DNA from 3 places in the Populibacterium corticicola genome. Region 1 is predicted to be linked to each of the others. Evidence: predicted binding sites of a transcription regulator. Region 1 holds the regulator's gene; each other region holds the start of a gene.
The links. The regulator LexA, encoded in region 1, represses DNA repair genes until DNA is damaged. The targets are predictions, from matches to a motif close to TCGAACANNTGTTCGA.
Positions count from the first base shown of each region.

Region 1 (7,356 bases):
GTCGTGGAAATGGCCATTTCGGAGATCATCTCCCTTGCTCGCCGTATCCCGGAGCGAGACAAGGCGTTGCACGATGGCGTCTGGGACAAGACCGCAGAGGGATCCTACGAGGTTCGCGGTAAGACCCTCGGAATCATCGGCTACGGAAACATCGGCACCCAACTCTCCGTCATCGCAGAGAACCTGGGCATGCGCGTGGTCTTCTACGACACGGCCGAGAAACTTGCACTCGGTAACGCCCAGCGGCTGCACTCGATGGACGAATTACTTCGGGTCTCCGACTTCGTGACCATTCACGTCGATGGACGCCCTGGAAATGCCGGCCTATTCGGCGAGGAACAGTTCGCGAAGATGAAGAAGGGCGCGATCTTCCTCAACCTCTCACGCGGATTCGTGATGGACAACGAAGCGCTGCGCAGCGCAGTGCTCACAGGACACATCGCCGGTGCCGCCGTTGACGTATTCCCCACCGAGCCAAAGAAGCGCGGCGACAGGTTCGAGTCTGAACTGCGTGGTCTTCCAAATGTCATCCTGACCCCGCACATCGGTGGATCGACGCTCGAAGCCCAGGAATCAATCGGTGAGTTCGTGGCCAACAAACTCAAGGACTACGTTCGCACCGGTTCCACCACGCTCAGCGTCAACCTGCCCAACCTGGCACTCGAATCGACCACCGGTGTTACCCGTATCGCATTCCTGCACCGCAACACCCCGGGTGTATTGGCTGCGGTCAACAACACGCTCGCAGAGTTCGGCACCAACATCGAAGGCCAGTTGCTCGCAACCCGCGGCGAAATCGGTTACGTGGTGACAGATACCGACGCCTCGGTTGAACTCGACGCGCTCAACGCACTGAAAAACATGGAACAGTACATTCGCATCCGCGTACTGCCCCCAATCGGTGTAAAGCACTAACCCCTATAGCTCAGCGATGGCCTTGAACCGGAAACACCGGTCCAAGGCCATCGTCATATGCTCAGTCTTCTTCAGGTACGGTAACTAGATGCACCTTCCACACGAACAGCGTTACAGCGAGACGCACGGAAACACACCATACCGTCGCATGGGACGAAGCGGTCTTGCACTCCCCGCGATCAGTCTTGGGCTCTGGCAGAACTTCGGTGCGCAGGCTCCCGTCGCAACACAGCGCGACATCATCGTGGCCGCATTCGATCGCGGTATCACTCAGTTCGATCTCGCCAACAACTATGGCCCACCGCCAGGCTCCGCCGAAGAGAACTTCGGACGCATCCTACACAAAGATCTCCGCGGCTATCGCGACGAACTGGTGATCACCACCAAGGCGGGCTATCGTTTCCTTCCAGGTCCCTACGGTGAGGGCGGATCACGCAAATACCTGCTCAGTTCGCTCGACAGCTCACTCAAGCGGATGAACATCGACTACGTTGATATCTTCTACTCCCACAGGTATGACCCGACCACTCCCTTACACGAGACGCTCGGTGCGCTCAAGTTCGCCGTGGACAGTGGCAAAGCCCTCTACGCCGGAATCTCCTCGTACTCTGCCGCACGCACTCGCGAGGCATTGCAGGTCGCTTCCGAAATCGGTTTGACGCTCAGTGTGCACCAACCATCGTATTCGCTCCTGAACCGATGGATTGAAGAGGAAGACGCTGATGGTGACTCAGTGGCCTCAGTGTGCGCAGAGGCTGGACTCGGGATCGTCGCGTTCTCGCCACTCGCGCAGGGGCTGCTTACCACCAAGTATCTGTCCGGTGACATTCCCACGAATTCGCGAGCAGCTCAAGGCGGATCATTTAGCCGGTCGTACGTCTCGCAGGAGAATATTACGGCGCTGCGCGCATTGAATGACATTGCGGTCGAGCGTGGGCAGTCTCTCGCCCAGATGGCTCTCGCCTGGACACTACGCCGCCCAGAGATAACCTCGGTCATCGTTGGTGCGCGTACTGTGGAACAGCTCAGCGAGAACCTCGATGCGGTGCTCGATCTCGAGTTCACCGATGCGCAACTGAGGCAGATCGAAGCGACCGCTGTGGACGGCGGCCTCAACCTGTGGGCCTCTCGCTCTAGCGATCTATAGCAGCAGTGCCAACTGGTCAAAACGGTGCCGCGCTAGAGGGTTGTCCTCCAGCACGGCACCGTTTGACGTTCAGTCCCTTTGCAGGATGTGAGTAGCGAGGATTACTGCTCAGCCGATCCTGCTTCGGCGGCTTCTCCCTCGGCCTGTTCTTCGCGTTCCTTGCGCAAGAGCTCAATCGCGGCTTCGAAGTCTTCGAGCGACTCGAATGCTTGGTAGACGCTTGCGAAGCGCAGATATGCAACTTCATCCAGTTCCCGAAGCGGACCGAGAATGGTAAGGCCTACCTCGTAGGCGTCGAGTTCTGCGAGTCCCATTGAGCGGATAGACTCTTCGACCTTTTGAGCGAGAACAGCAAGATCGTCATCAGATACTGGCCGTCCTTGGCAGGCTTTACGTACGCCGTTGATGACTTTCTCTCTGGAGAACGGCTCGGTCACGCCGGATCGTTTCACCACCGAGAGACTGGCTGTCTCGATTGTTGTGAATCGCTTCATACACTTGGGGCACTGCCTGCGTCGACGGATCGCTGATCCGTCCTCGGACGTGCGGGAATCGACGACTCGTGAGTCTGGGTGCCTGCAGAACGGGCAATGCACGTCGTGCTCCTACCGGTTGGGTTTAACTTCCGGTTCATTTTACGTTACCCGACTGGTGTACCCGTCAGTTCCCTGGCACTCAATTCATCACGCACTAATCACAAGGAACTCTCCAGCACCCATATGACCCCACCGATGTGTGGGTTTGTTCGCCGTTATGCGCAACATAAAGGCACACAACGGCGAAGAATAACCCACACAGTGCTGATGGGCCTGGCCCCAAAATGCCGAATGGGGCACAGCCTAGGCTGTGCCCCATTCCAGAGCGCCCAACCTTCGACTTGCGTGGCGACTCGCCGCACCACGTAGGAAGGATGAGATGAAACCGAAAGCGGAATGCTTTCCCCTAACAGACAGCCCCCCAGCCCTCTTGTTAGGTATTACTAACTTAAGGCATGTTTGGCGATTACGCAACTACCCTGTTGCGTAATCCTAATAACTGGGCAAAAGCAAGGTTTGACCAGCCTTGAGCGATCCATCCGACATGCCATTCAAACGCATGATCTCAAAGACGACATCGCGATTGTCCTTACCCGGATTAATCCCTGACGCGAGAGCCCACAGCGTCTCGCCCTGCTCCACGGAATGAACCGTCACCGGGATACCCTCGGGCGCCTCCCCCGCAGCCGCGACCCCTCCAAGCATCGCACCCACAATCACCGACAGCACGATGGCAAAAGCCCACACCACGAAACGTCCACGTCGCGTCAGGCGCAGGCCCCGCAGACCCGACCGCCCGTAGCGCTCGCGCGAAACCCGACGCTCCGCAGCATGCGATGCCGGAAACTCGATAATGATTCCAGTCTGCGCTTGCATTGCCATCCGTCCACTCCTTCAATCAACAGCACTCACCAAGCCGAAACGATGAGCAACAACCACTGCCCGCCAGAAACCATGTACCCAAACCAGCGATTCGAACATATGTTCGTTAGAACAAGTGTACGAAAAACTGGTTCGAATGCAAGACCTCCCGGAGACTCACTCGAACAAATGTTTGAATCCCGAGGTGAAATTGCCTAGTCTTGCTTACAGGCAAAGTTCACCAGAACCATCTGACATTCGAACCACACGCAGGAGTTTGGCGCATGGAGACACCAGAGCGAGACCAGCTATCTAAGCGGCAGCAAGCTGTTCTCGAAACAATCGCGCAGTCCCTCGACTCGCGCGGCTACCCGCCAACCCTGCGCGAGATCGGTGCGGCAATCGGCCTGACGAGTCCCTCTTCGGTCAAGCACCAGTTGAACGTGCTTGAGGAGCGCGGTTTCATCCGTAGGGACCCAAACCGCCCTCGGGCAATCGAGGTCGTGTCTCTCGAGGACGAGGAATCAGCAACGAACACCCTCGCGCGCACAGGGAAAGATGCGGAGGCGGCAACCACCGTCGTTCAGTTGCCTGTGTTCGCAGAATCAAGCGTCACACGGGACGTTCCACTGGTCGGACGCATCGCCGCAGGTTCGCCGATTCTGGCCGAGCAGGATGTGGAGGATGTCTTTACGCTCCCCAAGCAACTCGTGGGGGACGGAGACCTGTACATGTTGAAGGTCTCAGGCGACTCAATGGTGGATGCCGCCATCTGCGATGGTGACTGGGTGGTTGTCAGACACCAGAACACGGCAGAGAACGGTGAAATAGTCGCTGCGATGCTGGATGGCGAGGCAACCGTGAAGACATTCAAGCGCAAGGAAGGACATATCTGGCTCATGCCACACAACCCTGCGTATGAACCGATCTTGGGTGATGATGCAACGATTCTTGGCCGTGTCGTCTCAGTGATGCGCAGCCTGTAGCTCTGGCAGTAGACACGAGGGGGCGCGGAAACCATGTGGCTTCCGCGCCCCTCTGCGTTCGTTTCTAGGCTTTGCGGCCAGAGCACGTCTCCCATATGAGGTAGCCAGATGAGGATGGCGCTGATGGTGGCACCGCGTCGTCCTCGGCGGGTGCGGGTGGCGAATGTTGTCGTTCCGCCCCGAATAACGGCCCGCGATACAGCAGCGGTCTAGGACGAGGACAGAACCGTCTCGGGGACTGACCGATGCACGCCCCGTGGCTCGTAGGTCAGGTTGCCGGACAGCCCGAGCAGGTCTGCGGCAAGCCAGACAATGGTGAGCCACATCTCCGTGCCCTGCAGGCCTGGTGCGCGCTGCTCCGCATCAATACCGGGCGACTCCACCGCGGCGAACGCAAAGCCCTCTCCCGGTATATAGCGAGCGAGCGCATCGGCCAGCAGCGTGCGAGCCACCTCCGTGACCTCGCTTGCGCGATGGCGAGTGTACGCCCCTGCCAAGCGCAGTGGATGCAGCACGTCGAGCACATTGCAGGCGTCCTGGCGCGACATCGCGAAGCACTCTCCCCGGCGCACATGTTGCAGTACCGTGTCGATCACCCTCTCCGGGTGTGGCGGCGCCACACCGAACTGCGCGAACGTACCGCGCGTGAGGCGGTAGTAGCCGTTGACCATCTGCAGCAGGTCGCCGTCGTCGGCAGCGCTCCCCCACATACCCGTCTCGTCGTCCACGGCGGCGATGAGCCAGCCCAGGAGGGTGCGCAGGTGGGTGGGCGCGTGCGAACCTACGCGTTCCCAGTCCAGCAAAACAGCCGTGCCCAGCGCGTCCACCTGATGACCGGCGGTCCATGCCTTGTTCGTCCATGGCAGGTCGTCAAGGTAGGCGACCAGTGCATCGGCCGTGGCCTCTCGAAGAAACGCGACGCCGTGCGGTGGCTCGGCGCCAAGTAGCCGCAGCGCGTAGCCAGCGGCCAGAAGCGTGTAACTCGCGTCCGGGTCCTCGAAGCATCTCCTCTGCGTTTGCAATGCACCGTTGTCGCCACCATCGCTGGCGTCGAAGTCAAAGAACAGGCCGCTAGTGGGATCTTGCCACGAGGCAAGCAGGTCACGATGCTGTTCGATGCTGCGCTGCGGCGGCACCTCGCCGTACACCGCCGCATACAGTTCGATGGCATCGCACTGCGCACGGAGCGTGGGTGGACGGCCCTGCGCATCGCTGAAGAGGCCTCCGTTCAGCCCTGGGTTCCAGGCCTGGGCGACGATACCCCTGACATCTCGCTTCACCGCCGCGTCGAACTCGCGCAGCGCCGATATCAGCGCATCGTCCTGCTGTGGTGCCACCCGCCACCGCACCACCCGGGCGGGATTCCCCACCGCGATCGCTCCAGACGGTACATCCTTGGTCACAACCGATCCGGCCCCGATCACGGCCTTGTCGCCAATGCTCACACCGTCCAGCACGGTTACGCTGCTGCCGATCCACACGTCGCGGCCGATGCGGATGCCCTGGCTCGTGTGAGGCTGGCGGAACACCTCCGGCTCTGCGTCGAAACCGTGGTTGAAGCCCACCAGAGAGGTGCGGGCACCGATGCGCGTGGCATCGCCGATGCTCACCCGTCCCCTCACGGCGGCGTCGACGTTCACCGAACAGTCCGCACCGATGCTCACCTCCCCGTCAATGTGCACGCGTGCCGCGATGGTGGAACGTGCACCGATGTGGACGACACCGGGCTGTACTGCCGCCTGGCTGGAGATGAAGCACTGGTCGCCCAACGTGCACTCGGGATGCAGGGCGAGAAACTGCCGCTGCAATTCCAACTGGGCGGCGTGCTCGGACTTGTCGGCGTGGTCCCAGAACTCCCACGGCGCCACGTCGTAGTGATGTGCGTCGAACGGCCGCGTCGTCACGAACCGCTCCCAGCGGCGTGGCGCGCACGCCATGGGGTCGGTATGCCATCCACATCGATGGTGATCTCAGTCATGACATACAGCCTAGGGCGTGTCCTCACTATGGATCGTGAGGCTCGCGGCTCTCTGATCAGGTCTTCACGGAGATCGGTGGAAGACAAGCCCTCAACTGTGCACTGGGGCTCAGTAACCGAACTGACGTGCGACTTCCTTGAGTTTCTGAGCCGAACTCTTGAGACCATCGTATTCAGCGTTGGACAGTGGGACTCGCAGTTGCTCTGCCGCGCCCCGCCCACCGACAACGGTTGGAATGGACAGGCACACATCGGTGATCGAGAAGTAGTTGTCCACGAGCGTCGACACCGGAAGCACTCGGTTTTCGTCCTTGAGGAGCGCCTCAATGATTCGAGAACCAGCAAGCGCAACAGCGTAGTTGGTGGCGCCCTTGCCCTCGATGATCGAGTAGGCGGAGGTGATGACCTCGTTGGCGATAGCCTCGCGTTGTGCCTCAGTCAGTGGGCCACGTCCGTTGATTCCAGGCCAGTCCAGCAGCGGTACACCACCAATGGTCGCGGAACTCCACAGTGGGATCTCCGAGTCGCCGTGCTCACCGGCCATGTATGCGTGAACATTCTGAACAGCTACGCCGAGCTCACGCGCAAGGACATATCGCAATCGGGAGGAGTCCAGGACGGTACCGGAACCGAACAACTGGTGACGTGGCAGTCCGGTAATCTTCAATGCCGCATACGTGACAACGTCTACAGGATTGGTGACCATGACGTAGGTTGCGTTTGGGGCGACTTCAAGGAGCGGCGGAAGGATCGTCTTGACCAGGTTGATGGTCGCTTCAGCGAGGTCGATGCGCGACTGTCCGGGCTTCTGCTTCGCGCCTGCGGTCACCATGATGACATCAGAGTCACGGCAGACCTCAACATCGTCTGATCCCAGGACATTTGCCATCGGCATGAACTGAATGCCGTGCGACAGGTCGAGGACCTCTGCTT
Region 1 is NZ_JBHUOP010000004.1:457,563-464,918, reverse strand. Features, by position in the region: gene serA (phosphoglycerate dehydrogenase) at 1-915, shown strand, start outside; gene ACFSYH_RS11565 (aldo/keto reductase) at 1,004-2,062, shown strand; gene nrdR (transcriptional regulator NrdR) at 2,164-2,658, opposite strand; gene ACFSYH_RS11555 (LysM peptidoglycan-binding domain-containing protein) at 3,091-3,480, opposite strand; gene lexA (transcriptional repressor LexA) at 3,744-4,445, shown strand; gene ACFSYH_RS11545 (acyltransferase) at 4,655-6,382, opposite strand; gene ACFSYH_RS11540 (L-lactate dehydrogenase) at 6,533-7,356, opposite strand, start outside.

Region 2 (7,356 bases), on a different contig from region 1:
ACCGAGGTTGATGCCTCGCACACCGATGACCGCGATACTCAGCACAACCGCAACAAGCGCGATGATGTAGTACCGACGGCGTCCACCAACGATGTTGTAGGACTTGTCGCCCGTGTAGAGGTCGTGCCCCCACTTTGCCCAGTTCCTTGCCATCAGGCTTCTCCATCCTTGCGCGCGGACTGCGATGCGGTCTCGGTGTTGGCGGCGGCGCGTTCGGCTGCCTTACGCTGTGCGAGCGTCATGCGTGTGCCGTCCTCGTTGTACTGGACTGGGGCTGACTTCTTTGCGGGAACAGCCACACGTCCGCGGCCCACATACCGCGGACCGTCGAGTCCAAGGCTGGAGTGGTGGAACCCGGACCACTTGTGGGCCTGGCCGAAGAACTTCGTGCGTGCAAGCAGACGCATGACCGGGTAGGTGAAGAAGAACACGACAACCAGGTCAATCAATGTGGTCAGACCCAGTGTGAACGCGAATCCACGCACGCCACCAACTGCCAAGAAGTACAGTACGACGGCGGCAATGATGTTCACTGCATCGGATGCAAGGATTGTCCGTCGTGCGCGATCCCAACCAACCTCGACCGCGCTTTCAAGGTTTCGGCCATCACGTAATTCATCGCGAATACGTTCGAAGTAGACGATGAACGAGTCCGCGGTGATACCGATAGCGACGATGATACCGGCGACACCGGGTAGCGAGAGCCTATAGCCCTGCAGCCAGGACAGCAGCATGAGCGACAGCAGCGTGAGAGCGGCGGCGATGGCAAGGGATGCAACGGTCACTGTGCCGAGGAAACGGTAGAGCACAAACATCGAGACCACGACGAGCAGCAGACCGATCAAACCGGCCAACAGGCCCTTCGCCAACTGCTCGGAACCGAGGGTTGCGGAGATTGTCTCCTCGCTCTGAACCTCGAAGGTCAGCGGCAGAGCACCGAAGTTCAACTGCGAGGCCAACTGATTGGCGGACTCGTTTGTGAAGTTTCCAGAGATCTCTGCCTGTCCATCAAGGATTGGGTTGCTCACGCTTGGTGCGGAGATGACAAGGTTGTCGAGCACCATCGCGAACATGTTCGGCGCGCTGGCCGTTGGGTTGGACAACCACGTGCTGTAGTCGGGAAGACTGGAGAGACGGGTGGTCACTTCCGCGAACCTGTCGCCACCCTCCTTGTTGAACTTGAGGTCGACCTTCCAGCCACCGATTGGCTGTCCCTGCTGGTTAAGTTGCATACCCGACGAGGCTGATGCGATGTCAGAGCCGGGAATTTCCATTGGACCGAGGATGTACTTGGCCTCACCATCCATGTCACAGGCGATGACGGGATTCTCTGGGTCTTTGAGACCACCGCCGCCGGTAAGGTTAGCAGGGTCGGTGCAGTCGAGTGCATAGAACTCTTCGAGCAACTCATCGGTGATCCAGGCTAAATCGGAGGCGTCCTGGGGTTCTGACTGTTCAACGGCGTCTTGGGTGTCCGTTCCGTCCTGTTCCTCTGCCGAGGCGTCTTCGGTCTCTACCGCGTCAGAGGTGGATTCGTCTTCAGCGTTTCCGCTTTCTTCAACTGAGTTGTCGTCTGATGGTGCCGAGTCTTCGCCTTCTGGCGATGTAGCCTCATCGGTTGGCTCTTCTACATCAACGTCAGCATCGCTCTCGGGGTCTTCAATATCCACTGCTTCTGGGGAGTCAAAGTAGAGAACGGGACGGAACTGCATTTGCGCGGCTTCACGGACAAGGTCGAGCGTGGCTTGGCTTGGTCGACCGGGTAGGGCGACAACGATGTTTTGACCGCCCTGGCTGGTGATCTCCGCCTCCGCAACACCAGAGGAGTCGACGCGCTGGCGAATGATCTCGATCGCCTGATTGATGTCCTCTGCGCTGACAGACTCGTTGTTGGTGGTGACCGCCTGGAGGATGACCTGTGTTCCACCCTCGAGGTCAAGGGCGAGTTTCGGGGTCCAGGTGGCGTCTGACCACTTGGTTCCCGCAAAGACCGATCCGAGCATGACCAGCATGACAACGAATAGACCGATGAGCGAGCGCCAACGGCCTCGTGTCTTCGTGTTGGTGGTAGCCAACTTTGTCTCTTCTCATAAATGTGGCCCTCAGTTGGAGGGCCACGGTCCGTAAAGTTCCGTACATGCGCAACGCGCCACAGAAATGCTACCTCTGTCGCGCGCTGCATTCATATTCCGAGAGCCGGTTTACTTGTTTTCGTCGGTTTTGTCTTCCCTGGTGGACTTCGAGTCGTTGAAGCCTGCTGCCGGGTCGTCACCTGGTTTGGTGATGAGCGAGGAAATGTTGTCAGGAACCACAAAGCCGGTTGTGGCAGATCCCTGAGGGGCATCCTCGGGGCTTGCCGCAGTCTCCACTGTTCCAACTGCAGGGCTTGCCTCGTATGGCTTGGCAATCGCGGCGGCTACCCACTTGGTGCGTGCGCCATCCTCTGATTCGAGGGTGACCAGGTCGCCGTCAACCGATACGACGGTTCCCACGTACCCCGATGCAGTCATGACCTGCAGCCCTGGCTGAAGAGATTCACGCAGGTCAGCCATCTCTTTCTGGCGTTTGCGCGCATTGCGCCCGGTGAACCAGAACATACCGACGACCAGGACCAGCATGATAATCAAAATCGGATCTGGCATTAAAACACACCTAACTTTCTGTCTGAGGACCTTTAGCGTGAACGTGCAGGAGGACGCGCAAGTTCCCATTATCGCGCAAACCCTGAGAACCGCGCAGTGAGGTCAGAGCCGCTGAGACTCCTGTGTCAGAAAACTTAGGTGGTCGTATCCGCCGGTGGTACGAGCCCAAGGTGTCGCCACGTTTCAAGAGTCGCAACACGGCCCCGTGGAGTTCGACCCATCAATCCCTCGCGGACAAGGAAGGGTTCGGCGACTGTCTCAACGGTCTCGGGTTCCTCACCCACCGTGATGGCCAGGGTGGACAACCCGACCGGTCCTCCCCCGAACCGGGTGCACAGTGCGGTGAGGACGGCGCGGTCAAGGCGGTCAAGGCCGCGTGGGTCCACCTCGTACACCTCAAGTGCGGCACGTGCGGCGGCGAGGTTGAGTTTGCCGTCTCCACGAACTTGCGCCCAGTCACGGACACGGCGCAGTAGACGGTTGGCGATGCGGGGTGTGCCGCGGGAACGCGAGGCGATCTCTGAGGCGGCTTCCGGCTCGATGTCCACCCCAAGCAGACCAGCCGATCGTGTCACGACCCGCACGAGATCGGTTGCCTCGTAGAAATCGAGGTGTCCGGTGAACCCGAAGCGATCGCGGAGCGGTGCGGGCAACAGCCCTGCACGGGTGGTCGCTCCCACTGCGGTGAAGCGTGGCAAAGACAACGGAATCGCGCTGGCACCCGCGCCCTTGCCCACAACTACATCGACACGAAAATCCTCCATGGCAACGTAGAGAAGTTCCTCGGCGGGACGGGCAAGACGGTGAATCTCATCAATGAACAGCACCTCGCCCTCGTCAAGCGACGAGAGCACGGCAGCGAGGTCACCGGCGTGTTGAATCGCGGGTCCAGAGGTCACGCGCAGTGATACGCCGAGTTCGGCGGCGATAATCATCGCGAGTGTTGTCTTCCCAAGTCCGGGTGGACCAGAGAGCAGCACGTGATCCGGTGCTGCGCCGCGACCTTTCGCCGCGTCGAGCACGAGCGAGAGTTGGTCTCGCACGACCCGTTGACCCACGAAGTCATCGAGTGATCGAGGGCGCAATGCGGCTTCGGCGGCCCGCTCGATGTCGGAAGCACCTGAGGAGGTCAGTCGGTCAAACCCGGATGCATCGAACTCCGAGGAGCCAACCGCGTATCCCTCGGCCCCGGTCTGCTCTGGGTCGAGCTGATCAGCCATGTTGTCCACCTAGCACTTTAAGAGCGCCACGCAGGGTTGCGGGCACAGCGGTTGCGACAACAACCGTCTCGCCACGATCCTTGAGCACAACGGCGACGGCGTCTTCTGCGGCTTTGACGCTCCACCCCAATGACACGAGAGCCTCGATGACCTGTGCGCGTTCATCAGTGACAGCCTCCGGAGCAGGCCCTCCCACATCGGCTATGGTGACCGGTGCGTGCATTTTTCCCTGCAGTTCCAGCAGGATACGCTGCGCGACCTTGGGTCCGATACCAGGGACGCGGGTCAGAACATTCACGTCCTGTGAGTTCACGGCAGAGCGAATGGTGTCGGCTGAGTGAGCGGCGAGCATGGCGAGGGCGAGACGTGGTCCAACGCCCGAAACCGTGGTGACGATCTCAAAGACCTCGCGCTCATCGGCGTCTTTGAAGCCGTAAAGCGTCATAGAGTCTTCGCGCACGACCATCTGCGTTGCAAGAGTCGCCTTCTCCCCGGTCCGCAGACTCATAAGCGTGTTCGGGGTCGCATGGACAAGGTATCCCACGCCGTTGACGTCGAGTACCGCGGAGTTGAGCCGTACCGTCGCAACGGTTCCGGTGAGCGAAGCAATCATCTAATGAACTCGAATCAGCCTTTTAGAACGTTTGTACGAATGACACTATCAAGTTTCCCGCTGGTTCTTGCGGCACGCCACACGCTATTCCAGCCGCCCTTCCAAGGCGTCCATTTCCGACGAACAGTCCAGTTCGTCGTCAATCAAACGTCCCAGCCGTCCCCAGCCACGTAATGCCGCACGAGAACTAGCGGACGCCGCGCGCCTTGCGCGCCGCCTGCTCGGCGGCTGCCCACTGCCGTTGAGCGGGCGTCATCTGGTAGCGTTCGGCCTTGTCGAGCATTCCGGCAGGCCGCCATAGCTGCGTGATGGCGATGGCCAGGGCATCTGCGGCATCCGCTGGCTTTGGGAGCTCGCCCAGGCCAAGGATGTTCGCCACCATCTTCTGTACCTGAGCCTTTTCAGCACCGCCGCTCCCGGTGACTGCTGCTTTGACCTCGGATGGCGTGTGCATCGCGACGGGCAGACCCCGCTTCGCTGCCGCGACCATCGCCAGTCCGGCGACTTGGGCGGTACCCATCACGGTCGAGACGTTGTTCTGCGCGAACACCCGCTCGATTGCGACAACGTCAGGGACATGGGCATCGAGCCACTGGTCGAGTTCCTGTGAAATCGTGAGTAGCCGCATGTCAACGGTGAGTTCTGGCGAGGAACGCAGGACGCCGACAGCCACGAGCGATGCGCGTCGACCGGGTGCGGAATCGACAATGCCGATTCCGCACCGGGTCAATCCCGGGTCTACCCCCAGTACGCGCATGGGTATTTCTTAGTCTTCTGCTTCGAGCTGAGTGGCAACGTCCTGCGGCACGTTGTAGTTTGCGTAGACGTTCTGGACATCATCGGAATCTTCAAGTGCGTCAATCAGGCGGAACACCTTCTTCGCGCCGTCAACGTCAACGTCGATTCGAGTCGCGGGATACCAGATAGACTCGTCGTCGTTTTCGATACCGGCTTCCCTGAGGGCTTCGCGTACTGCCACAGTGTCGCTTGGCTCGCAGATGATCTCGAAGCTCTCACCCTCATCGGTGATCTCTTCAGCGCCTGCGTCAAGCACGACCATCATGAGGTCGTCCTCGGTCATATCGCCCTTTGGCACGATGAACTGGCCTTTGCGGGAGAACATGTATGCGACCGAACCTGGGTCTGCCATCTGTCCGCCGGAACGGGTGAAGGCAACACGTACGTCTGCGGCGGAACGGTTCTTGTTGTCGGTGAGGCACTCTACGAGTACGGCGATTCCGCCCGGTGCGTAGCCCTCGTACATGATGGTCTGATAATCAGCGCCACCCTCAATGAGTCCAGCGCCACGCTTGATCGCCCGGTCGATATTGTCGTTGGGAACCGAAGTCTTCTTGGCCTTGGTAACAGCAAGATCGAGGGCTGGGTTTCCGCTGATGTCAGCACCGCCCAAACGCGCCGCTACTTCAATGTTCTTGATGAGCTTGGCAAAGGATTTGGCACGCTTTGCGTCGATTGCCGCTTTCTTGTGCTTGGTAGTGGCCCATTTGGAGTGACCTGACATGGACGTGGACTCCTTGTTGTGTTGACGTCGGTGGCTGGTGTGGGCGGTCTAACACCGGTCCAGTTTTAGGCTCGCCCCAACCCCATTTGGTTCAAGGGGCTGTTGAGCTTCGGCATGTCCCGCCAACACAATTGCTTAGAATTTTACCGGTTCTTGGGGCGTGCGGTTGCACTTTAGGCTCGCGGCTCACTGTGATGCGTGTGTGCTTGCACTTAATCTTGAGCCAAACTGGCCTGATCAACCTCAAGTCCCAGAGTGATAAGAGTGCCATCCCAGCCATTTTTTAGGTTGGCGACGAGCCGAGCCAATTCGCGCGGGAAAACCTCAATCTCAGCGTGATCGAGTTCGTCGATGGTGAGCCAACGCAGGTCGTCGACGAAGCTCTTCTCGAGTTCCGTCCAGCCAGCGCGTGACAGGGCTGCGCTTGAATGGATGCGCGCGAGATAGAACTCCTCGTGCTGCAGCACATGCTCAGCGTCAAAGTCGAAGATGGCTGAACGTTGCAGGACCGGACCGATGAGAGCCGACGGATGGATATTGAGGCCCGTTTCTTCACATGCTTCTCGTGCCGCAGCGGTGCGCGAGGTCTCACCGGGCTCTAAACCACCACCAATGGTGAACCACCACTGACGTTCCGGGCGATCAGCATCATGACCTTTGACAAGCAGAATACGGTCTAACTCATCAAGGATAAGAACCCGTGCTGCATGCCGTTCACGTGGCCGAGGGCTCACGATACGCCGCCCAGCGGAAGGGTCGCGTTCGGTTGCTTGAGCCCTGCGGGCCATCCGTCATCGAATTCGACGGTGTGCGGCATGGGTGCATAACCCGCGATCCGGAACAGACGAATCCAACGCTTCGAACGCACACGCTGTGCCTGCAGGACTGATTCGTTGTGGAATCGCCGCGCAATCTGCACTCGATACCAGGCACCAGAGATCGCCTCGAGCAGTTCGGCTGCGTAGGGGTCTTGATAGAGTCCCGCAGTATCCTCTGGTGACTCTAGGATCTCCTCCACGACTGCGGTCAGAGCACTCTCGCGCGCCTCGCGTTCAGTCCCAAGGCCCGCATCGAGCGCCTGCAAGACGGCAAGCCGGGGCGCTGGTTCGGAGGCCGTGCGCTGCCTGTGCGCGACAACGAGTTCCGAGAGATCTGGCACAGCGGTGAGCAGTTCCTGATCGCCGTCTGCGTCGGTTCCCATGACCGCCTTTGAGGTCTCCGCAAGTAGAACAGAACTCACGGGATCAAGCACGGCCGAGCTCGCGAGTTCGTGAGTGGCCGAGGCGCGGCGCAACAACTGTGAGTCGAGCGCTAGACGAGAGGAGACCACCTTGCGGTGGAGCCGGTCAAGTCGGCGCG
Region 2 is NZ_JBHUOP010000001.1:518,049-525,404, reverse strand. Features, by position in the region: gene secF (protein translocase subunit SecF) at 1-153, opposite strand, end outside; gene secD (protein translocase subunit SecD) at 153-2,075, opposite strand; gene yajC (preprotein translocase subunit YajC) at 2,202-2,642, opposite strand; gene ruvB (Holliday junction branch migration DNA helicase RuvB) at 2,777-3,862, opposite strand; gene ruvA (Holliday junction branch migration protein RuvA) at 3,855-4,475, opposite strand; gene ruvC (crossover junction endodeoxyribonuclease RuvC) at 4,663-5,232, opposite strand; gene ACFSYH_RS02420 (YebC/PmpR family DNA-binding transcriptional regulator) at 5,242-5,997, opposite strand; gene ACFSYH_RS02415 (NUDIX hydrolase) at 6,210-6,731, opposite strand; gene ACFSYH_RS02410 (hypothetical protein) at 6,728-7,356, opposite strand, start outside.
Region 2: a site for LexA is predicted at 4,499-4,514, ahead of ruvA (Holliday junction branch migration protein RuvA). Genes of this name have one in related genera too.

Region 3 (7,356 bases), on a different contig from region 1:
ACGAGAAAATGGCTGTGATCTTCGGAAATGAGGGGCACGGCCTCTCCGAGCGAGCGATCAAGGCCGCTCAGCGAGTCGTGAAGATTCCGATGGCCGGGGGAGTCGACTCTCTGAACGTGGCCGCAGCGAGTGCCGTGGTTTTCTACGCAACTCGCATGTGACGCGCGTGTGCCTCTACTTGCGCAGCCTCGCACCCAGCTCACTGAGTCCGTCTCCTGTTAAGTGATCTAGGTACCGTTCGCGTCCAGCCATGACCATGACAAGCGCTAGTAGCGGTCCTTCGACTAAGGGTCCGGTGCCGGTCATAAAATCTGCATCCGTCGCGTGAAGGCGCAATCCTGAGACGAGGGTTTTACTGTTCACTGCAAAGTCTTTAGCGGCGAAGAACTGTGCGACCTCAAGTAGAGCTGTTGGATCAGGAGTTAGATTGAGCCCTAAGGGTTGTGCGATGTCTTGGCCGTGCACGATGGTTTCGCCAAGGAACGCCGCATAATCCTTGGTAGGGGACACGGTGAGTTCAACGCTTGCGCGGTATTCGTTCAGGGTGTGATCCGGTGTCTCCCCGAGGTAGCGAGAGAGTAAACGATCATTGTGTTTCGCCGGGTTGAACCCTGCTCGAACGATGCTGAAAATCCACGCAAGTGTCCCTGTGTGGGCTGCTGCGGTCAGGTGTGCGGTGACCTGCTCAACGGTCCAGCGGCCACAGAGTGAGGGATATGCCCACTGATCATCGGTGAGGGTTTCGAGTAGTGCGAGCAGTCTCCGTCGTTCGGCATGGATCAGATTCCAAAAGTTTGCTTCATCGCGGGACATGGGGACCTTCCGTTGTGATCGACCAGCACGGGCGAGTAGCGCGGCAAGAGAACCGGACATCAGTGTATTCAAGCGTACCGGTTCAGCCCGCGCGTGAGACTTGAGCCGCCACACCACCTTGGATATGTGTAACAACGCGGATACCCTCCCATTTCGTCATAGGCTGGAGCCAAGGTGCCGATCATCCTGGTCAGGAGTTTTGAAGATGAAATCCGTGTCGTGGTGGGAACGTCCAGTGTTGTGGGCTCAGCAGATACGGCAGGAACCAGGCGCGGAGAACTTACGGCGTTTTGTTCCATTAGTTCACGAAGCAATGAAGACTCGTGAGCAGTTCCGTGCACTGAGCGACAGGAAACTTCAGCAAGCCGCAACCAGTCTCACCTCAACGAGCCTGGAAAAAGACAGGGATCTGGTGAGGTATCTCGCGCTTGCTAGCGAGGCAGCATATCGAACTCTTGGTCTTGACCCCTTCGAGGAGCAACTACTTGCAGCGGCGAGCATGCTACGTGGCAGGGTTGTGGATATGGCGACCGGTGAGGGGAAAACCCTTGTCGGGTTCATCGTTGCTGCGGGTCTCGGCGTAATGGGACGCCAGGTCCACGTGTTGTCTGCGAACGAATATCTCGCAGCGAGGGATGCGGCCCATGGGTCGGTTTTCTTCGAGGTGTTCGATATGCAGTCGGGCGCGGTTGCTGAGTCTATGTCGCGGAGTGAGCGGACCCAGGTGTATGGCTGTGACGTTGTGTATGCAACGGTCCATCAGGTGGGGTTCGACATGTTGCGGGATCGTCAGCGCACACCGGGCACTTCGCGGATGCTCCCTCAATTGGACGCGGCAGTGTTTGATGAGATCGACGCGGTGCTTCTAGACGATGCGATGGTGCCTCTGGTCCTGGCTGGTGAGGCCGATCCTGCTCCAGAAGAGGCAGCACTGACCGCCGTGGTTGGTGAACTCGTTGAGGGCGCTGACTTTGAGGTGGACGGTGAACGTCGTGGCGTTTCGTTCACGGACGGAGGGCTCGCCAAGGTTGAGCAGACGTTGGGTGTGTCTGACCTGTATGCGCCGGAGCGGTTTGAGTTGTTGACCGCAGCGAATGTTGCCCTGCATGCTCGAGCCTTGGTTGAACGGGACGTGCACTACATCATTGTGGATGGCCAGATTCAACTGATTAACGACGCTCGTGGCCGGGTCTCCGACCGGCAGCGTTGGCCCGACGGCTTGCACGCGGCCGTTGAGCGCAAAGAAGGTTTGGTGGTCACACGACAGTCTGAGGTGTTGGATCAGATCTTGGTGGAGAGCGTCGCTCGCAGTTATCTGTCACTCACGGGTATGAGTGGTACCGCCCGCGAGGCGGCGGAGCGCCTCCATGATGACCTGCAGTTGCGTACCGGGATGGTTCCCACGCATCGCCGGTGTGTTCGTGTTGATGAGCCGGACCGATTATTCTCAACGGTTGTGCTTCGCGACGAGTCGGCAGCCGAGTTTGTTTGTGCGGCTCATCAGGTGGGTCGTCCCGTGCTGGTTGGCACTGCGAACGTGGGGGAGTCGGAACGTTTCGCCCAATTGCTTGCTGAGCGGGGCGTGACTGCTTCGGTGTTGAATGCTAGGAATGATGCGCAGGAAGCTGAGGTCATTGCGCGTGCTGGTCGTTTTGGTGCGGTGACTGTGTCGACGCAGATGGCTGGCCGTGGCGTGGACATTCAACTCGATCAGCAGGCCCGTGACGCGGGTGGTCTGCTGGTTGTGGGGTTGAGTAGGTACGAATCGACTCGGTTGGATCGGCAATTGCGTGGTCGTTCTGGGCGTCAGGGTGATCCTGGTACTTCTGTGTTTTTCACGAGTCTTGAGGATGCGGTTGTTTCTCGGCACATCGAGATCAATGAGCCGCCGATCAGTGTTGCAGACGATGGGCGGATAACTGACCCGAGGTTCCTGCATCTGTACGGGCATGCGCAGCGTGTCGCCGAGGGTAAGTTATCGCAGTTGCATCGCACGACTCGTAAATACAACAAGATTGTTGATGCGCACAGTGAGATTTTCTTGAAGACCCGCGAACGCATCTTGGTTGAGGAAGAGGCGTTTGACGAGTATTTGGATCAGGTGTGGCTGAACGGTCCTGAACAGGGTGCTCGTTGGCGCGATGAGCCGGACCGGACACTTGCTGTCGAGGTTGTACTGCACCAGTTAGACCGAGCATGGTCGGGGCACGTGAATCTGTTGACTGCGACGCTTGAGGGCATCCATTTGCGCGTGCTGGGCCGACTGAATCCGTTGGACGAGTTCAACCGTGTGGCAATCCAGGATTTTTTGACGCTTGGGGCGCGTGCACGCGATGCTGTTCGGGAGGTATTGGACGCTGCGCCAGCAAACGCAGATTCGCTTGCTGACCTTGGGCTGCGTAGGCCATCATCCACCTGGACGTACATGGTCACAGATAACCCGTTCATGTCACAGGCAGACCACATCCTCGCCTTCATCGCCAAGAAAACGAGGGGCGAGAAACTTCCACCCCTCACCTACAAATGATCAGGTGATACCTGTGGATCCAAGTTTTATTCACTGTTGTGTGGCTTGCGTAGGGCAATGATTGCAGCGGCGAAGAAACTGGGTGCTGCAATGAGAAAGCCAACGATCATGAGAACTGCTGATTCGGTGGGTGCTGGGCATCCCACAGGCAGAGGCTCGTCGGGGCAGGTCACCCATGGCTGGAATACGCCGAGTAAGAACATCGCGAGTCCAACGATAATGCCTGCGATACCGAAGCGGAGCATGCGTTTGGGGGACCAGTTCTTCATGGTAGACCTCTCTGATTTCCAGCAGTGTATACCCTTGCGAACGGCAACTACAGGGTTAGTTCATAGACATAGTCAGCGAACAGGCGTGAACCAACCTGCATGGTTTTGGTGCCAACCCTCTGGAATCCAGACTTCTCGTAGAACTTGGCGGCGCGAACATTGAGTTGGTTCACCGCAAGCCACACGCTTGAGGCTGAGAACTCCTGCTGCACGGCAGCGCGCACGGCCTCCATGAGCGGCGCAGAGACACTCCCGCCGTGCATCTGAGCATCCACATAAAACTTGGACAGATAAATACTCGGCGAACCCTGAACCCCAAACGACTCGTCCGGCACACCGTGATCGCCGCCCGCAAGCAGCCCGTACCCCACAACTTCCTCCAACCTGCCATCGCGTTCAACAACAGCAAGGTCAGGGCTCAACCCGGCCACCGCTGTGGGCGATACGGGGCTGGAAGCTGGGGAATCGTCGGCAATCAGCTCACGTACCGCCACAATAACGTGCGTGGCTGGCGCGGCTATATGCGCCGCGAAATGCGCGGCGCTCAGATTACCGACGATAAACGCATCAATGTCCTCCTGGCTCGTGCCAGCGGGGCTTGCGAGCGGGAATGTGCGGGCGGCGAGATAGGCGATTGCCGACTCGTCGCCAGGCAGTGCAGGACGTACGGTAATCATCGGCCAAGCCCTTCAATGACCTCAGCGCCAGTCAGTGCCACCAAAACGGATCCCGGAACCGCGATCTTTGAGGCGCGGATACCCGAACCGATCACGATCCACGCATCGGAATCAATCGAACCATCCACCACAAAACGCCAGTTCTCGGGCAAGCCGATGGGGGTGATGCCACCATATTCCATCGATGATTCCTCAACCGCGCGATCCATCGGGACGAACGAGGCCTTCCGCACATCCAACATGCGTTTGATCGTGCCGTTGATGTCCGCACGGGTGCTTGCCCGAACCGCAACGGCTGCGGTGCGCTCCACACCCTCGCGTTTACCCGCAACGAGTACACAGTTCACCGAGGTGTCCATGGGAATGTCGTAATGCTCCGACATGACGGCGGTATCCGAAAGCTCAGGATCAATCTCGCAGGCCATGACCTGTTGGACCAGTTTCGGGTGCTCCGTCTGCCACGCGCGTAATTGCTCATGCACAACCGGGCCGAGCAACTCAGGATGCTCAAGCGCACCCACCCAACGAACCTGACCAAGCGACAAAGAAGGTGTTGCGAAAGACATAAAACCACCCTAGTGCCGGTTGTCCAGGAGCGACGAACCTATTCACATCGTGACCCGGTGGATTAGGGGAAGCGCTGGTTACCGCGGGTGGAGGCTCCTGGTCTGCAGTGGTGTCGAGAAGCGTGCGGCCCGATTTCGTGCTGACCTGGCACCGTTATCCCTAGGTTTGTCAGACACCCCACGCATCATTAGAATCGAACACATGTTCGAAAAGCGGTGTCTGAAATGAGTCTCCCAATATCGGTGGAAATAGACGCCTCGCGCACTGAAGAAAACCTTGCTGATTCGCGACGATCAGGCACGTCCCAGAAGAATCACCCCCTAGGGCCAGGGGCACATGGAGATCGGCTGCGCGCCGCCAAAGCGGCGCTCGCAGCAGCTGAAACCAAACAGGGACTGCGTGCCGTCACTCGCGCGCAGGACCGTGAGTTCCTGGCCCCGGGGAACAGCCAGCATGCACTGAATCAGTCGAACTCCGTGGACGTTAGTGAAGAGTATCCAAGCGCAGGTCGGGTCATGACCCGTGAAGACCGCATACCCATTCCTGTGCACCCAACACTCACAGCGCTCTTCCCGAACGGCCTACACCGAGGTGCGATCACCGTAGCTCATGGCTCAACCCACACGGCACTAGCCCTACTCGTGCAACACACTCAAGCAGGAGGCTGGGCTGGAATCGTCGGTGCACCAGAGCTCAACTACAGTGCAGCACACGACCTTGGCGTAGACCTCAGCAAACTACTCGTCGTGCCACACCCCGCGGACCACACCCCACAGATCATCGCCACGCTCATCGACGGAACCGACCTCATCCTGCTCGGGCCGCACACAATCCTCACCCCGGCAGAACAACGCACGCTTGCTGCCCGAGCCAAAGAACGTGGAACCCACATCATCACGGGGCGTCCTTGGCCCGGCGCACGCACCTACGTCGACACCACACGCGAGCAATGGGCCGGAACCAAAAATGGGTTAGGCCGACTCACCTCCTGCACCTACAACGTGGACGCCGCCAACAAGTATGGCAACACCACTGCAACGCTCACCACCCATAACGGCAGGTTCGTCGGCGCCAACGCCAACGCCTCTGGCAGCAGCACCTCCATTGGCAGTGCTGCAACAGACCCAACGCCAGGCATCAGTCACGCACCGAAACTCACCCTCCACACCACACCCCTGGAACACGTAATATGAGCAGCCGAACCGGAACCATCTGGATCCCAGACTGGCCACTCGTCGTTGCCCTCGCAGTCAACAAACTCCCCGCAACCACACCCGCCATCCTCATCGCCAACAAACGCGTCCATGTCGCATCCGGCTATGCCCGCACAGCAGGCATTCGCACCGGAATGCCCCTACGCCACGCCCAAGAACTCCTCCCAGACATAGAAGTCCTCCACGCCAACGAACCACTCGAAGCCAAAGAATTCGAATACATCGCCCACGAGGTCGAAACCCTCATCCCATACCTCGACATCCTGCGCCCAGGACTCATCACCTTCGGCGCAACAGGGCCCACCCGCTACTTCACAAGCGAAGACGCGCTCGCAGACAAAATCGTTGACCTCATCGCAGAACAAGCCCAATGCGAAGCTCACGTCGGTTTTGCCGAAGGACTACTAGCCGCAATCTTGTCCGCACGAGCCATGCGTCCGATCCCTGCGGGGGAGAGCCAAACATTCCTGTCAGCCCGACCCCTCATCGATGCACTCCACGCACTCGCATCCACGAGCGAACGCACTCGTATCCGTGAACTCGTAGCACTGTGGGACAGACTGGGCATCCGAACCTTCGGGGATATCGCGAAGCTCCCACGCGACCTCGTACACACCCGATTCGGAGCGGACGGGCTACGAATCCACGAACTCGCACACGGCAAAGACCTCTACACTCCACTAGATACACGCAATATCCCCGAGATCACAGTGCACACCTCACTCGACCATCCGGCAACGCGAGTCGACGAAGCCGCCTTCTATGCTCGTCGCCTAGCAGAACAGATCCACAACGAACTCATCAACGCGTCCGCAACCTGCGGGCGCATCACCATCGAAGCCCGCATGAGCGACGGAACCGAACTCAGCCGAAACTGGCGCATGGATGACACGGCACTCGGTGCCATGAGCCCAGAACGACTCACCCAACGTGTGCGCTGGCAACTCGAAGGATGGCTCACCAACAGTGCACTGCGCGAACAAGCAGCAGTACGCAAACGACGCGCCCAACAAGCTGAGCGCGAGTTACTTCATGGACCGGGTTCCTCCTCCCGAAACGGACAGATAGGAGAAGGTGCTCAAGCCCGGGACGAACCACACACAGAACCCGAACAATACGACGACACCGCAACCAAACGCACCAGCGCCCTCACCCGGCTGCAACTCACCGCACACGACATCATCGGAGCAGCCACCCACCAAGAATCCCTCTGGGGCACATCCTCCGGAGGGGACCTCCGTGCCCAGCGCGCAGCAGAACGCATCGCCAGCCTCATCGGCCCCCAACAC
Region 3 is NZ_JBHUOP010000001.1:559,864-567,219, forward strand. Features, by position in the region: gene ACFSYH_RS02620 (TrmH family RNA methyltransferase) at 1-161, shown strand, start outside; gene ACFSYH_RS02625 (maleylpyruvate isomerase family mycothiol-dependent enzyme) at 175-873, opposite strand; gene secA2 (accessory Sec system translocase SecA2) at 1,019-3,340, shown strand; gene ACFSYH_RS02635 (hypothetical protein) at 3,367-3,609, opposite strand; gene ACFSYH_RS02640 (GNAT family N-acetyltransferase) at 3,657-4,286, opposite strand; gene ACFSYH_RS02645 (YbaK/EbsC family protein) at 4,283-4,852, opposite strand; gene ACFSYH_RS02650 (hypothetical protein) at 5,078-6,046, shown strand; gene ACFSYH_RS02655 (DNA polymerase Y family protein) at 6,043-7,356, shown strand, end outside.
Region 3: a site for LexA is predicted at 5,047-5,062, ahead of ACFSYH_RS02645 (YbaK/EbsC family protein). Genes of this name have one in related genera too.